Regions from separate parts of the Micromonospora sp. NPDC007271 genome, predicted to be linked through region 2. Evidence: riboswitches for the same ligand, from Rfam matches in the RefSeq annotation. Region 2 holds a riboswitch; the other holds the start of a gene.
The links. Region 2 has a riboswitch for S-adenosylmethionine ahead of thrC (threonine synthase). Riboswitches for the same ligand answer to the same signal wherever they lie in the genome.

Region 1: another riboswitch for S-adenosylmethionine. It lies ahead of ABZ570_RS27530 (hypothetical protein); the one in region 2 lies ahead of thrC (threonine synthase).

The regions. Positions count from the first base shown of each region.
Region 1 is NZ_JBEYER010000099.1:13,314-20,609, forward strand. Features, by position in the region: gene ABZ570_RS27520 (M14 family zinc carboxypeptidase) at 1-1,418, opposite strand, end outside; gene ABZ570_RS27525 (hypothetical protein) at 1,962-4,109, shown strand; gene ABZ570_RS27530 (hypothetical protein) at 4,274-4,876, opposite strand; SAM riboswitch class IV at 4,905-5,025, opposite strand; gene ABZ570_RS27535 (hypothetical protein) at 5,400-6,551, opposite strand; gene ABZ570_RS27540 (hypothetical protein) at 6,640-7,026, opposite strand.
Region 2 is NZ_JBEYER010000028.1:17,581-24,876, reverse strand. Features, by position in the region: gene ABZ570_RS12850 (ABC transporter permease subunit) at 1-287, shown strand, start outside; gene ABZ570_RS12845 (DoxX family protein) at 325-735, shown strand; gene ABZ570_RS12840 (DUF4232 domain-containing protein) at 820-1,452, opposite strand; SAM riboswitch class I at 1,583-1,714, shown strand; gene thrC (threonine synthase) at 1,727-3,013, shown strand; gene ABZ570_RS12830 (GNAT family N-acetyltransferase) at 3,391-4,410, shown strand; gene paaN (phenylacetic acid degradation protein PaaN) at 4,463-6,136, shown strand; gene ABZ570_RS12820 (GNAT family N-acetyltransferase) at 6,289-6,819, opposite strand; gene ABZ570_RS12815 (cold-shock protein) at 7,041-7,244, shown strand.

The sequences.
Region 1 (7,296 bases), on a different contig from region 2:
TCCAGCAGGGTCTTGGCGAACCGGCCGTAGGGCTGTGCGTAACGGATGACCCAGGAACCGGCGTCGTACCGCTTGCCGTTGGCCGTGAAGGCGGAGATGGCCTGCTCGATCTCGACATCGCCGGTCTGCAGGGTGGTCAGGAGCTCGTACGTGGCGAACGGATCCCGCTGACCGGCCGGAACCACGTAGGCGAACGGCTTGTCGGCGCTCGGGTCCACCGCGTTGCGTTGGGTGCGGTAGAAGTTGTAGAGCCACTCAGTCTTGTACTTGGCGACGTTGCTCAGCGCGCCGAAGACCGCCGTGTCGAGGTAGTCCACGATCTGCGCCAGCGTCCAGGTGGACTGGTCGTACGGCTCGATGAAGTTGGTGTCCGGCTCTTGCGGACCGATCGGGCCACCGTTGCTGCTCTTGTAGGTGTAGGCGAGGTCCTGCGCGCTCGCCGCCTCGACGAGGATGCGCGGCGCGCCGTGGTAGGTCATGTACTGGCGCGACGGCGTCCAGTAGTCGTAGGTCGAGCCCCACTGCACGCCCTTCTTGCCCTCGGCGGTCAGGCTCCGCGAAATCTCCATGCCGAGGGAGTTGGTCTGCTGGACGGTGATGGGGTCGATGTTCGGGTCGTTCGGCGACAGGTACGGCGGGATAAAGATCCGGCCCCGGCTGTTGCCCATCTGGTGCAGGTTCTGGACGACCTGCGGCTTCCATTCGTTCTGCAGGGCGACGCTGATCTGCGTCTCGGGCTGCGTCATCATGAACCAGTCACGATTGTCGTCGTGCCCGATGTATTTCTGGTAGAGGTCGGGATAGGTGCGAGCGTAGTTCGTTCCGGCGGTTTCGTTGAAGTAGTCGCCCACCCATTCCGTGCCGTCCGGGCTCTGGGCCGGGATGATGAGCAGTACCACGTTGTCGAGAATTTCCGAAACCGTGGTCGACTTCTCGTCGGCGAGCCGGTGGAGAATGTTCGGAATGACCTGTGCGGTGCCCACCTCGGTTGAGTGGATCGCGGCTTCCAGCAGGAAGACGGACTTGCTCTGCGCGGCGAGTTTCTTGGCCTCCGCCTCGCTCAGGCCGCGCGGATCGGCCAGTCGCTGGTTGCTCTCCTTGATCCGGTCGAGTTTCTTGAGGTTGCCCGGCGAACTGACCGTGAGGAGCGGGAAGGGCTGCCCTGTCGCCGTCTTACCGATCTCCTGGTAAAGCACCTTCTCGGACTTGTCCGCGACGAGCTTGTAGTACCTCACCAGGTCGTCCCAGCGGGCGAGCTTGCCTTCGGAGCCGAGTGGGAAGCCGAAGAACTGCTCGGGGGTGGTGATGCGCGGGGCCGCGAGGGCGGCCGAATTAAGAACGAGACTGCTGCTGAAGGGCAGGGCCAATGCAAGGAGAGCTGCTGCGGGTAGCAGACCTCTCCTCATCCAGGTACGCATAGACATTCTCCTTGTGCTTGTCGCCGTGCTGAACGAGTGCCGAATCCCGGACAAGGGTCAATCACTGCGAGAGCCGAAGAGCTTCCACCCCCTTTCATATATAGAAATATCAAAATGTCTAAGACCGTGTAAGGCCTGGTCAACATCTTGAGCATTACTTGAGGTTTCGCCGTTCGGGCCGCCCGCTCGCCGGACCACCGGCGGCATGCATATGGGCGTAGGCGACCCGGCTGACCCTCAACGGCGTCGCGCAGCAGGCCCGCCACGACGGCCCCTGGACCGGTCGGCGCGGTTCCGCGCCGACGGCGGGCGTTGATGCCGGTGTGCTGGCATCACGGCACTTTCGGCCGCGGGCGGTACGACATGCCAGGTAGCGCGTTGTCCTGACCGCGCCCGTGCCAGCACGGCTCGGTCGGCCGACAAGGAGACCGGCCCGGAAGGCCGGTGAGGAAAGTCGTCCGGTCTACCGAGGCAGTCGATCGGGAGGGAAACCGGCCGTCGTGGCGGAGTCCGCCTCATGTGGTAACTACCTACCGTCAACGCATGGTGAACGCCTCGCTCACGCGGGCCCGCGTCGTCATGCTCACGGTCGCTGTGGTCGGTCTCCTCCTGGTCGGCGCGGTGGTGGTCGTCGCCAGCCGGGCCACCGCCCCCCAGGCGGCAGGCGATGGATCCGGCACCGTGACCGGCAACGGACTCGTCCTGCATCATCCGCAGGGCGCCTCGCTGCGCGTACCCGCCGGCGCGCTGCCGAGCGGGACGCGGGTACGTCTCGAACCGCGTCGCGCCCCTGCCCTGGACCGGCTCGGCCTGCTGCAACCCGACGGGCAGTCGTGGGAGATCATCGCCGATCACGATCCCATCCGACCGGTGGAGCTGACCATGCCGTACGACCCCGGCAAGGTCCCACCGGACACGCGCCCGCTCGTCGCCACGTTCGACGACGTGAGCGGCTGGTGGCTTCCGACCGAAACCGTCGCGGACCCCGGAAATCGCCGACTGGTCGCGCAGCTGAGCGGATTCTCGTTCAAGACCTGGATCCTGGACCGGGTCAACGATGCCGGCAGCGGCATCGTCAGTGCGGCGAGCTGGCTCGAGTACCAGAGTGGGCGGCTCCTGGGCAGCAGGGCCACCCGCCCGGACTGCACGTCGGACCCCAAGCCGGAATGGATCAGCCAGGTGCTGACCGTTGAGGACGCCAACGCGCAGATTTTCGCGTGCGTCGGACGCGAAGGGTTCGGGTTCGACCTCAACCTGGTCAACAACCGCGGCTACCCGGTGGCGGTCGACCTCGACACCCCCTTCGCGGGCTGGTCCGGCTCGCTGCTCGACGACGGCCTGTCCGGCTTCCTGCAGAAGGTTGCCGCCGAGACCGGTCGAAAGCGCGTGTTCCTCCTTCCCACCGGCTCGGCCCAGGTCGTCTACGACCCGCCGGCCACCGCGAGCGGACACCTCGAGGGCCACGCGCGTGCCGACGGGGGTGCCGCCGTGGTGTGGCTGGCGATGGAGGTCGCGCAACAGGTTGGCGCGGACCTACCAGCGCCCGGCGGCAAGGAACTGGGGATCTGGACGATCGACTGTGTGGTCCGAATGCTCGGCACGGCAGAGGATCTCACCGCGCGCGACATCGCTGGCGCGGTGAGCGGAATGACCGGCTGTCTGCAGCACACGCTCGAGCACGAGGTGCGGCTGCGGGGAGTCGACCCCGACCAGGAACTGTGGAAGTCGTATCGGCGCGTTCCGCCGAACGCGCAACGGGCGGTCGCGGCGCTGCGGTGGCTCCGGGCCATCGAGATTGTGAAGTGGGGGCGGCTCGCGGCGGACATGTGGGTCAACGACCGCGGCGCCGCGGCGGACCTCGTCGACGTATCGGTCTGGTGGGAACAGGCACCCGGACCCGCACCCACCGGCAAGTCCGTCTACCTGTACACACTCGACCCGTCGGCGTCCGCCGCCGGAAGCAGCGGCCAGCAGGTCACCGGAGTCTTCGACGGTTCAACGTATCCTCACTCGACCGGTGCGTGGGTCGGCTGCGAGGGGACGCCGGCCACGTTGACATACCAGCTCGGCCATGGCTACCGCCGCCTGCGCAGCTTCGTCGGACTCAGCGGGGAGACGCCCGCTGATGTCACCGCCCGCGTCGATTTCACGCTCGACGGCAACGTCGTCCAGTCCGTGGAGGTGTCGCCCGACCGCAGCGAACCAGTGGACATCGATCTGAGCGGCGTCGGGGAACTGGTTGTCTCGGCGATCAAGGTTGCCGGCGAATGCGAGGTTTCCGACACTCCGTACGGCGTGCTCGGCGACGCTCGGCTCTGGCCGGGCGCCGATCCTGCCACCAGCTCCGTGCCCCAGGCCTTCGTCGGCACATGGCGAGGTCAAATCACCCAGCCCAACAGTCCGCGAAGCCCCTACACCAGCGTCGTCACCCTCAAGGTCGGAGCGGCCGGCGATCAGGTTGGCACGGTCCGGTATCCGGAGCTCGAGTGTCAGGGCACGCTCACGCTGGAGGTGGCGCAGGCTCGGCGGCTGCAGGTGACCGAGGAGATCCGCACCGGATCTCAGTGCAGCCGCGAGGTGAATCTGGACTTCCGGCTGCTCGCCGACGGCCGCATGACCGTAGCCTTCCGCTTCACCCGGGAACGTACCGACAGCCCGATCGGCTGGGGGACGCTCACCAAGGTCGGATGACGGGCACCGAGAACGGCCGGTCCCGGCCTGGCCCGCACCACCAGCCACGACGGCGCGTCCGGTGGCGCGCCATCTGGGGTACGGACCGCCGGCGAGGAGAGGGCCAACGCAGCTGCCGTCGACGATGCCGGGCACCACCAACAGCAGCTGCGCCGGGATGGCGGTCAACGCGCCGAGGATCGGAACCTGGCCTGGGCCTGTCGCAGGCTGCTGAGGTCGGTGGGTACGGGCACGGCGCCGTAGCGGTCGAAGGCATCGACGCTCGCCCCGAGCGATGGTGGCCATCGCCGCTGCCATTCGATCAGGGGCACGGTCGGGCCCGTTGCGCGTAGCGGCTCGGCGAGTCGGTCGAACTCCGCCTGTCGCCATTCGCGTAGTGCGTTCCAGCGCCGGGTTGCGGCGATCAGCGAGCCGGTGACCTCGGTGGCCGTGGCCGCCGGCGGCTGGACCACGTCGCCGTTCATGATCGAGTGTCGTCCCAGTGGCAGTGCGCTGCGGTGGCCGTACCGTTCGCCGACGACTTGCGAGACGTGCCGGCAGGTTTCGCAGCCCAGCCACGACCACCGGGTTCGGGTGGTGACCGTGTCCCGGACGCACAACACGCACAGGTCGAGGTCGCTGGAGATGTCCTGCCCCTGCCACTGCTGCTCCCAGTCCGGCGTACGTGGCTGGCAGCGGCACCGCTGCTCGCGCGGGACACCACCTTGGAGGCATCCGCAGGTCAGGCAGACTGCGAAAGCGGCCAGATCCAGCTCTTCGAATGGCACGGTGAACTCGCCTTCCGGTGCCTCGAGGCACCCGCTCTTGCCGGGCCGCAGTTAGCGGTCGGCCTGGTCTTCTCCCGGGGGCACCGTGCGCGGGTGGCGCGGTTGCCGGGTCAGCAAGCCGGGAGGCTTGACGCTGACCACTCGTGACGTCCACGGAGCATAGAGATCATCGACGCCGGGAGCAACCCCGAGAACCAGGCGGGGAGACATGCGACGACCGCGGTGAGCGGTCGTGTTGGTCGAACTGTTCGTCAGCGGCGAACCGTGCGGTGAGGCGGCTCGAACCTGGCCGACGCAGCCCTGACGCTGCGGCTCTCCGACGACACGACTGCCGGGCGACCACTCACCGTGGACAGCCGGGAAAGCAACCAACAAGTACCTGATCACTTACTGGCACTGGTGGCTCTGGCGCCCGTCCCTTCCCAAATATCGATGGGCGCCAGCACCCCTGAGGTAAGCGGATCACTGTCAGCGAGCGGCGGGCCATCCCGGAAGCTGCGTCGCCCAGCAGTGATGGCGTGGGCTATGGCAGCTGGTCCGGCCACCCGGTTCGGGCCACCACCAGGTCGGTGATTTCTGCGATCGTGTGCCTGTCGGTGTCGATCCGATGGCCGATCGCGGCTCGTTCCAGAGCCTCCGCCTCCTGCGCCGCCTGGTCGGCGACGCTCAGCAGGTGCGCGGTGGGCTTGCCGACCAGTGGATCGCCCGGCTCCGACCAGCTGCCACGACCTTGGCCGCGAAGCATGATCCGGCTGGTCAGCGTGTCACGGTCGGCGTGCAGGCGACACACGGTCACCGCCGATGCGGGCAGCGCGTCGCCGTACACGCCGAGGGCCGCCTCGTCCTCTGCCGGGCCGACCATGACCAGCGCCTGAGCGCCAGCGTCCCGGTAGGTACGCCACAGGGCCGCGAGGTTGCGGGCCTTGAGGCGATGATCGGCAGGCGTAGGGCCGCAGAAGCCAATCTGATTCAGGTCGATGTAGGCCGCCGTCAGCCCGGCGCCGAGAACCTTCAGGTAGACCTGGAAACCGATGGTGGACTTGCCGACACCGGTGGCGCCACACAGCCACAGCACGCGCCCGTCAGGGTCCACACCAGCTCCGAGGCCGTCTGCAGAGTCGCTGCGGACGGGCGACAACGGCCGTTGCGGGTCGCTCAGCCCGGGCCAACCGCTCACGCGGTCGCGCACCTGCCGCGCCACGTCGGCCACGGTGAGCCCACTGGTGTCCACGCAGACCTCGGCAACAGTGCCAGTGTCCAGGTTGGCGGCCTCCTGCAATGCCTGTGCCAGTCCGCCGTTGTGTCCCTGCCGGCCGACGAACCGCTGTGCCAGCTGCTCCTCCTCGGCCCGTAGCCGGCAGACCGTCAACGCCACCTGTGTCAGCTCATCGCGGTGCACGCCGTGACGGGCGTCGACGACGCCCGAGACCACCACGCACCGGGCTCCCGCCGCCCGGTACCCGGCGATGACACCATTCAGATTGCGTGTCTTCATCCGGTGTCGCCCGGGATCGCCAGCCGGCTCCGGATAGCACATCCCGAGTTGATCCACATCCACGTAGCCGGTCTGGACACCAGACCGGATCAACGCCGAGTAGATATCCCAGCCGACCGCGGTCTTGCCGACACCGGGAGGGCCACACAGCCACAGGACTGGAACCACGTCGCCGGTCACCGGCTGAGGCTGGACGGTGTTCCAAGCCATAACCAAAGATCCTTGCGTCCACGGCCCTACGCGTCGAGTCGTTTCCTGAGAGGACCGCTCAGGAGTCGGCAGGCGCAAATCGGAAGGAAGGGCTATTGGGCGTTGGCGAGTAGGACAAACCGGTAATGTCAGTAAAGCCCTGGAGTCGAGCGAGTGCTGAATCAGCGGCGGTTGCGGCCTCCAGGTAAACCCTGATGCCCGTGAAGCGCAGCCAGGCGTCTGCCGTAACAGGGTCGATGCCAAGGCTGTCCAGGTCACCCGTCAGCGAGGCGTGGGCATGAATCCTCAAGTCCCGCTGCTCGACGATCGCGAGATCGATGAGGTCGTACTGGTGGTGCTGGAAGAAGTAGACGCTGCACTCAGCCGGTTCCTCCGCGCCCCGAACTACATGGCCTGCCATGCTGCGCCAACTGGGCACGGAAAGGGGCAGCCACTCGATGTCCACGAAGACCGGGCTGCTCCCGTAGTCCGGGTCACCTCCATGAACGGGAAGCGAAAGCTCCAGGTCAAGGTCGGCGCAAGCCCGATTCTCGGGTTGTCGAACAGCAGCCCGCCCCAAGTTCCCCCGTCGACCGGAACGAGCTCCCCGGCGCGCAGGGAATCCTCGTCGTCAGCCTGGCTCGTCGCAGTGGGGAGTCTCCCACAAGGCCCCGCAACTGCCCGCATGGGCGGGTTCGGCGAACGCCAGCTCGTCCTTGTTGAACTCCGCAGTCCA
Region 2 (7,296 bases):
TGGCCGGCCTGGCGTTCCTGCTGTCGGTGACCACGGACGCGGCGCTCGGCGCGGTCGGCGGGGCGGTGCTGCTCTGGATCCTGTCCAGCATCCTGGACCAGATCACCGCGCTGGGCGGGCTGCGCGCGTTCCTGCCCACCCACTACAGCAGCGCCTGGCTGGGCCTGCTCTCCACCCCGGTGCAGACGGACGATCTCGTCCGCGGGGCCATCTCGGCGATCGCCTACGCCACCGGATTCTGGGGCCTGGCCTTCTGGCGTTTCACCCGCAAGGACGTCACGAGCTGACCATAGCCCCCGGGGGGCCGTATGTCCCGCGCTCTCCCTGTTCCGCATGGTCACCGGTCTGCTCTTCCTCTGCCACGGCGCTGCGTCGCTCTTCGGCGTCCTGGGCGGCAACTCGGCGACCGGCAAGGCGATCCCGGTCGGCCAGTGGCCCGGCTGGTGGGCCGCGTTGATCCAGCTCGCCTGCGGCGCCCTGGTCCTCGTCGGCCTGCTGACCCGGCCCGCGGCGCTGCTCGCCGCCGGCTCGATGGCGTACGCGTACTTCGTGGTGCACCAGCCGCACGCGTTGCTGCCGTTGCACAACGGCGGCGAACTCGCGGCCCTCTTCTGCTGGTCGTTCGTGCTCATCGCGGTGCTCGGCCCGGGCACCTGGGCGCTGGACGCCCTGCTCCGCCGCCGCTCCGTTGCCGCGTTGCCGGGCCCGGCCGAGTGCTCCTCGGTCCCCGCCTGACCGCGCGGACCCGCCGGGTGGCCCACCGCAACGGGCCACCCGGCGTACCACCGCCCAGTCCCCGAGCTGATCGAGGCGAGCCGGTCAGAGGCGGTTGTCCGGGGTCGGGGTGGGGTCGGGGACGGCGGGTGGTGCGCTGCGGGTCGGGGCCGGGTCGTCGTTCCGCTTCCAGGCGCTCACTCCGAGCCGGCCGGTGTTGCCCAGGTCGATCGGCCCGTCCAGCTCCACCGGGTACGCCGGCCGCCCCGCCATCGGGCTGATCTCCAGGTACGTGCCGTTGCTCGCGACCACCGTGGCGTCGGTCACCAGGTTGCGCCAGAGCAGGGCGGCGGTGGCCCGCTCGCCGGGGCGCAGCACCATCCGCCGGGGCGGATCGTCGAAACCCGAGGTGATCGCCCGTGCCCCGGGGATGATCTCGACGGCCAGCGGCTGCCCGTCGGCGTCCCGTAGCCGCGGCTCCGGACGGCCCTCCAGGACGTACGGCCCGCTGCCGCAGTTGACCAGCTCCAGGCCCATCGCCCGGAGGCCCATGGCGGCGTCCACGCCGAGACTCGTGATGCGTACCCCTTCCGGGGAGCACTCGGGGACGACCGTGGTGGTGGTGGTGGGGGTCGGCCGGCTCGCCGCGGCGGGGCCGTCGGTCGGTGGCCCGGACGTGCAGGCGGCGAGCATTGCCGTGCCGGTCAGGGCGCAGATCCGGAAGGCCGTCAACCTCACCCGGCGATCCTGTCAGCCCTGCCGCACGGCGCTGCCGAGGGCCCGGGGAGGTGTGGCGAGCAGTTCACAGCGTGGGAACCCCGCGCGGTGGCAGCGTGGCCTGGGCATAGACTCGACGGCACAACTGCATACCTCATCCAGAGGGGCTGAGGGATACGGCCCGATGACGCCCCGGCAACCACCCGCGCGCTCGACGACGAGCGACGCCGGCAGGTGCCAATTCCGTCCCCGCCGCACGAGGCGATGCGGGGAAAGATGAGAGGACTTCCTCGACATGACGTCGACGCTTCCCGCCGCCTCCGGCATCGACACCACCCTCAGCCCGGCCCGTGCCCTGGTCTGTCGCGCTTGTTCCGCGCGCTACCCGCTCGCCGCCCAGCATGCCTGCTACGAGTGCTTCGGGCCGCTCGAGGTCGACTACGACAGCGCCGCCCTGGCCAGGGTGACCCGGGAGCAGATCGAGGCCGGCCCGAAGAACCTCTGGCGCTACGCCGCCCTGCTCCCCGCCGGCCAGGACCCGGCCACCCGGGTCACCCTCAATCCCGGCCTGACCCCGCTGGTCGCCGCCCCGCACCTCGCCGCCGAGCTGGGCCTCACCGCCCCGCTCTGGGTCAAGGATGACAGTGCCAACCCCACCCACTCCTTCAAGGACCGGGTGGTCTCGGTGGCGCTGTCCGCCGCCCGGGCGCTGGGCTTCACCCGGTACGCCTGCGCCTCCACCGGCAACCTGGCCAACTCGGTCGCCGCCCACGCGGCCCGGGCCGGGGTGCCCTCGGTGGTCTTCATCCCCAGCGACCTGGAGCAGGGCAAGGTGGTGACCACCGCCGTCTACGGCGGCGACCTGGTCGCCGTCGACGGCTCGTACGACGACGTGAACCGGCTCTGCGGCGAGCTGGTGGAGACCGACGAGTTCGAGGACACCGCCTTCGTCAACGTCAACGTCCGGCCGTACTACGCCGAGGGCTCCAAAACCCTGGGGTACGAGGTGGCCGAGCAGCTCGGCTGGCGGATCCCAGCCCAGGTGGTCATCCCGATGGCCAGCGGCGAGCTGCTCACGAAGATCGACAAGGCGTTCGCCGAGCTGGTCGAGATCGGGCTGGTGAAGGCGCCGGCCGGCGGTTGGAAGGTGTTCGGCGCCCAGTCCGCCGGCTGCAACCCGATCGCCACCGCGCTGCACGCCGGCACCGACACCATCGTTCCGGTGAAGCCGACCGGCATCGCCAAGTCGCTGAACATCGGCGACCCGGCCGCCGGCCTCTACGCCCTGGAGGCGGTCCGCCGCACCGACGGCTGGATGGAGTACGCCGACGACGACGAGATCCGGGCGGCCATCCGGCTGCTGGCCCGCACCACCGGGGTCTTCGCCGAGACCGCCGGCGGGGTCACCGTGGCGGTGCTCCGCAAGCTGGTCGAGTCCGGTCGCCTCGACCCGGCCGCCGAGACCGTCGTCTTCAACACCGGCGAGGGCCTCAAGACCCTCGACGCGGTCGCCGCCCAGGTCGGCCCCACCCACCGCATCAAGCCCTCCCTCCGCGCCGCCCGCGACGCCACCCTCCTCTAACCCACCCTCCCCGTCGATCTTGCAGTTGCTGCCGTGGCAAAAGCCCCGTAAAGGGCAGATGGGCGGCAGTAACTGCAAGATCGCGAGGGAGGGGGGTGGGGAGGGAGGGGAGGGGGGATCGCCCGGGTGGGGGATCGGGGTGATCCGTGGGGTAACTGGCTATTCGCTGTGAGTGTGAGAAACCCGCCGACAAGGACTTGACGGCAGGAATGGGACGGCGCAAGATGCTCGGTGCGGGAGGGCATCCGCCGGAGACTTTTCAAGTTCTTGCGACCCAACGCCGGAGGCGTTGTGCGGACGTCCCTCCCGACCAACGTCCGAAGGGGCCGGCGAGAATATCGCTGGCCCCTTCGCTGTGCGTGGCGCAGGCTCACCGCATGAGCATCACGATCGCCCCGTTCGACGCCGCCGACCCGGCCGCGATCGACGCGGCGTACCAGATCGGTGCGGCCGCCGAGCAGGCCGACGTACCCGACTTCCCGCCGTTCTGCCGGCAGCGCTTCACCGGCGGCCTCCGGCACCCGCTGCCGGGCAGCGTGCGGCTCTGGGCGCTGGCCCGGCTCGCCGGGGTGCCGGCCGGCTACCTCGCGCTCGCCCTGCCGCAGCTCGACAACACCGCCAACGCCGAAATCGAGCTGGTGGTGCATCCGGCGTACCGGCGCCGGGGAGTCGGGCGGGCGCTGCACGAGCACGGCCTGCGCCTGCTGCGCGAGCACGGCCGCAAACGGGTCGTCGGGGCGACCGTGTCGGCGCTGCCCGGAGGAGTTGCCCGGCCGGAGGCAGGGGGCGCCTTCGCCGCCGCCACGGGCGCCCGGCCGGCGCTCGCCGAGGTGCGCCGCCGGCTCGACACCGGCCGGCTCGACCAGGCGGCCCTGGCCGTCCTGGCCGCCGACGCGCGGGCACGGGCGGCCGGCTACCGCACCGTCCGCTGGCAGGGCGGCGCGCCGGAGGAGTACGTCGCCGACGTGGCGTACCTGGACGGCCGGTTGATGGCCGACGCGCCCCTGGGCGACCTGGAGTGGGAGCCCGAGCGGGTCGACGTCGAGCGGGTACGGGCGACCGAGCGGGCGCTCGACGCCCGGGGCCGTCGCCGCTACCACCACGGGGCGGTGCACGAGGCGACCGGGCGGCTGGTCGCCTGGACCCTGATCGACCTGGGTCCGAACGCCGACTGGCACGCCTGGCAGCAGATCACCATCGTCGACCCGGCGCACCGGGGGCACCGGCTCGGCCTGCTCGTCAAGATCGAGAATCTGCGGTACGTGCTCGACCGTGAGCCGGCCCTGCGGGCGGTCGACACCTGGAACGCCGCCGAGAACCGGCACATGATCGCGATCAACGAGCAGCTCGGCTTCCGTCCGGTGGACGCCTGGACGGACTGGCAGCTGACGATTTGAGCTGTGACACGCCCCTACTGATCTGGTGGCTTTCTGTTGCATGATGGCGGGCATGACGGAGACCCCGCACCCCCTGTACGACAGGCACGCCGACACCCTCAACCGCGCGCTGACCGCGATCACGGAGCGGGGATACTGGTCCGCCTATCCCGAGTCGCCCAGCCCCCGGGTGTACGGCGAGACGGCCGCCGCGGACGGCAGGGCTGCCTTCGAGGCGTACCTGAGCCAGGACTTCCCCCTCGACCAGGCGGGTGACGGGCAGACCGTCGCCACCGAGGTCAGCCCGTTCGGCGTCGAGCTGAACGTGCGCTACCCGCACGCCGCCCCCGACCAGCTCGTGGCTGCCGCGTCCGCCGCCCTGCCGGCCTGGCGCGACGCCGGTCCGCAGGCCCGGGCGGGCGTCTGCCTGGAGATCCTCGACCGGCTGCACAAGCATGTCTTCGAGCTGGCCAACGCGGTGCAGTTCACCAGCGGGCAGGCGTTCGTGATGGCTTTCCAGGCCGGCGGCGCGCACGCGCTGGACCGGGCGCTGGAGGCGGTCGCGTACGCGTACGCCGAGATGACCCGCCACCCGGGCACGGCCGGCTGGGAGAAGGCCGCCGGCAAGGGTGACCCCCTGCGGATGAGCAAGACCTTCCACGTGGTACCCCGCGGCGTGGCGCTGGTGATCGGCTGCAACACCTTCCCGACCTGGAACTCGTACCCCGGCCTGTTCGCCTCCCTGGTCACCGGCAACCCGGTGGTCGTCAAGCCGCACCCGCGCGCGGTGCTGCCGCTCGCCATCACCGTGAAGTACGCCCGCCAGGTGCTCGCCGAGGCCGGCTTCGACCCGAACCTGGTGCAGCTCGCCCCGGAGGCGGCCGGCGAGAAGCTCGCCTCGACCCTGGCGCTGCACCCCGCCGTCAAGATCGTCGACTTCACCGGCTCCACCGAGTACGGCGACTGGCTGGAGGCGAACGCCCGGCAGGCCGCCGTCTACACCGAGAAGGCCGGCCTGAACACGGTGGTGATCGACTCCACCGACGACTTCGCCGGGATGTGCCGCAACCTGGGCTTCACGCTCAGCCTGTACAGCGGCCAGATGTGCACCACCTCGCAGAACCTGCTGATCCCTCGGGGCGGCATCGAGACCGACCAGGGGCACAAGAGCTTCGACGAGGTGGCCGCGGGGATCGCCGCGGCGATCGGCAAGCTCACCGCCGACCCGGCCCGGGGGGTCGAGTTCACCGGCGCGATCGTCAACGACGGCGTGCTGGAGCGGCTGGAGGAGGTCGCCAAGGTCGGCGAGCCGGTGCTGGAGTCGCGGAGCGTCGAGCACCCGTCCTTCCCCGACGCGGTGGTGCGGACGCCGACCATCGTCAAGCTGGACGCGACCGACACCGCGACCTACTCGCGGGAGTGGTTCGGCCCGATCTCGTTCGCCATCGCGACCGACTCGACCGCGCACAGCCTGCGGGTCCTGCGCGAGACGGTGGGAGAGAAGGGCGCGCTGACCGCGGCGGTCTACTCCACGGACGAGGCGGTGCTGGACGCCGCGGAGGCCGCGGCGATCGAGGTCGGCGTCCACCTGTCCTGCAACCTCACCGGCGGGGTCTTCGTCAACCAGTCGGCGGCGTTCTCCGACTTCCACGGCTCGGGAGCGAACCCGGCGGCGAACTCCGCACTGACGGACGGGGCGTACGTTTCGAACCGCTTCCGGATCGTGCAGTCGCGCCGGCACGTATAGCGGTTGCTGTTGGGGTTTCCGGGCAGGCCACGTCGCTCCGGGCGGTCAGGCTTGATCCCTCCGCGAGGCGGCCCGCCCGGAAACCCGTCCGGTCGGCCGGTCTGAGGGGGCGCCGCCTCGGGCCGGGTCCACGGTCGACGGAGTCCCGGGGGTCACGCGGGGCGGCGCATCTGGAGTTCCCTGAGGGTGGGGATCCTGGGGTGCGGGACGCGTACGCCGGTGTCCACGAAGCCGAGCTTCTGGTACGCCCGGTAGGCGCGGTCGTTGCCGACCACCACCTCCAGCATCAGTTCCGGCCGGCCGCAGGCCCGGGACCAGGCGGCCACCTCGTCGAGCAGCGCGCCGAGCAGGCCGCTGCCGCGCCAGGACGGCGTGACGTAGACCGCGTGGATCACGGTCAGCTCCGGCTCGCCCGGAGCGACCGAGCCGCCGGCGTGGCCGACCAGGCGACCGCCCGGATCGGCCACGAACTGGGCCGTCTCCGTGCCCTCGGCGACCGCGGCGATCCGGGCCGCGTACGCGGCGTGCGGCCGGGCGGCGGCCTCGGCCACGGTCTCCAGGAACGCCAGCGGCGAGTCGGCGAGCATCTCCAGCCGGAGCGCGCGCATCCGGGCGGCGTCCTCGGGGCGGGCCCGGCGGACGGTCGCGGGGCGGGGCCCGGTCGTGGTCGGCGCGCAGGTCATGTCGCATGCATACCGGAGGGCGACGGGTTTCCGACCGTCCGGGTCGGATGATGGCCGGAATATGCCCGATTTGTGGTCGTGCGCGGTCGTCACGCCTCGTGTACCGTGCGATTTCGGTCACCGATTCAGCGGCCGTCGACGATCGCCGAACCGGTGGTCCGCCGGTGCCGGTCCGCCGGTCTCCGGATTGTGGAACGCCGCGCATAGTGAGGAAGTGGACCGTGGCACAGGGCACCGTCAAGTGGTTCAACGCCGAAAAGGGCTACGGCTTCATCGCCGTCGACGGCGGGCAGGACGTCTTCGTCCACTTCTCTGCGATCGAGATGGACGGCTACAAGGCGCTGGACGACGGCCAGCGGGTCGAGTTCGAGATCGCACAGGGGCAGAAGGGCCCGCAGGCTGAGCGGGTCCGGCTCATCGCCTGATTCCGTCGCCGCCCGATCGGGCGGAGGTCCATCCCGGACAGGGGCTGCGGTG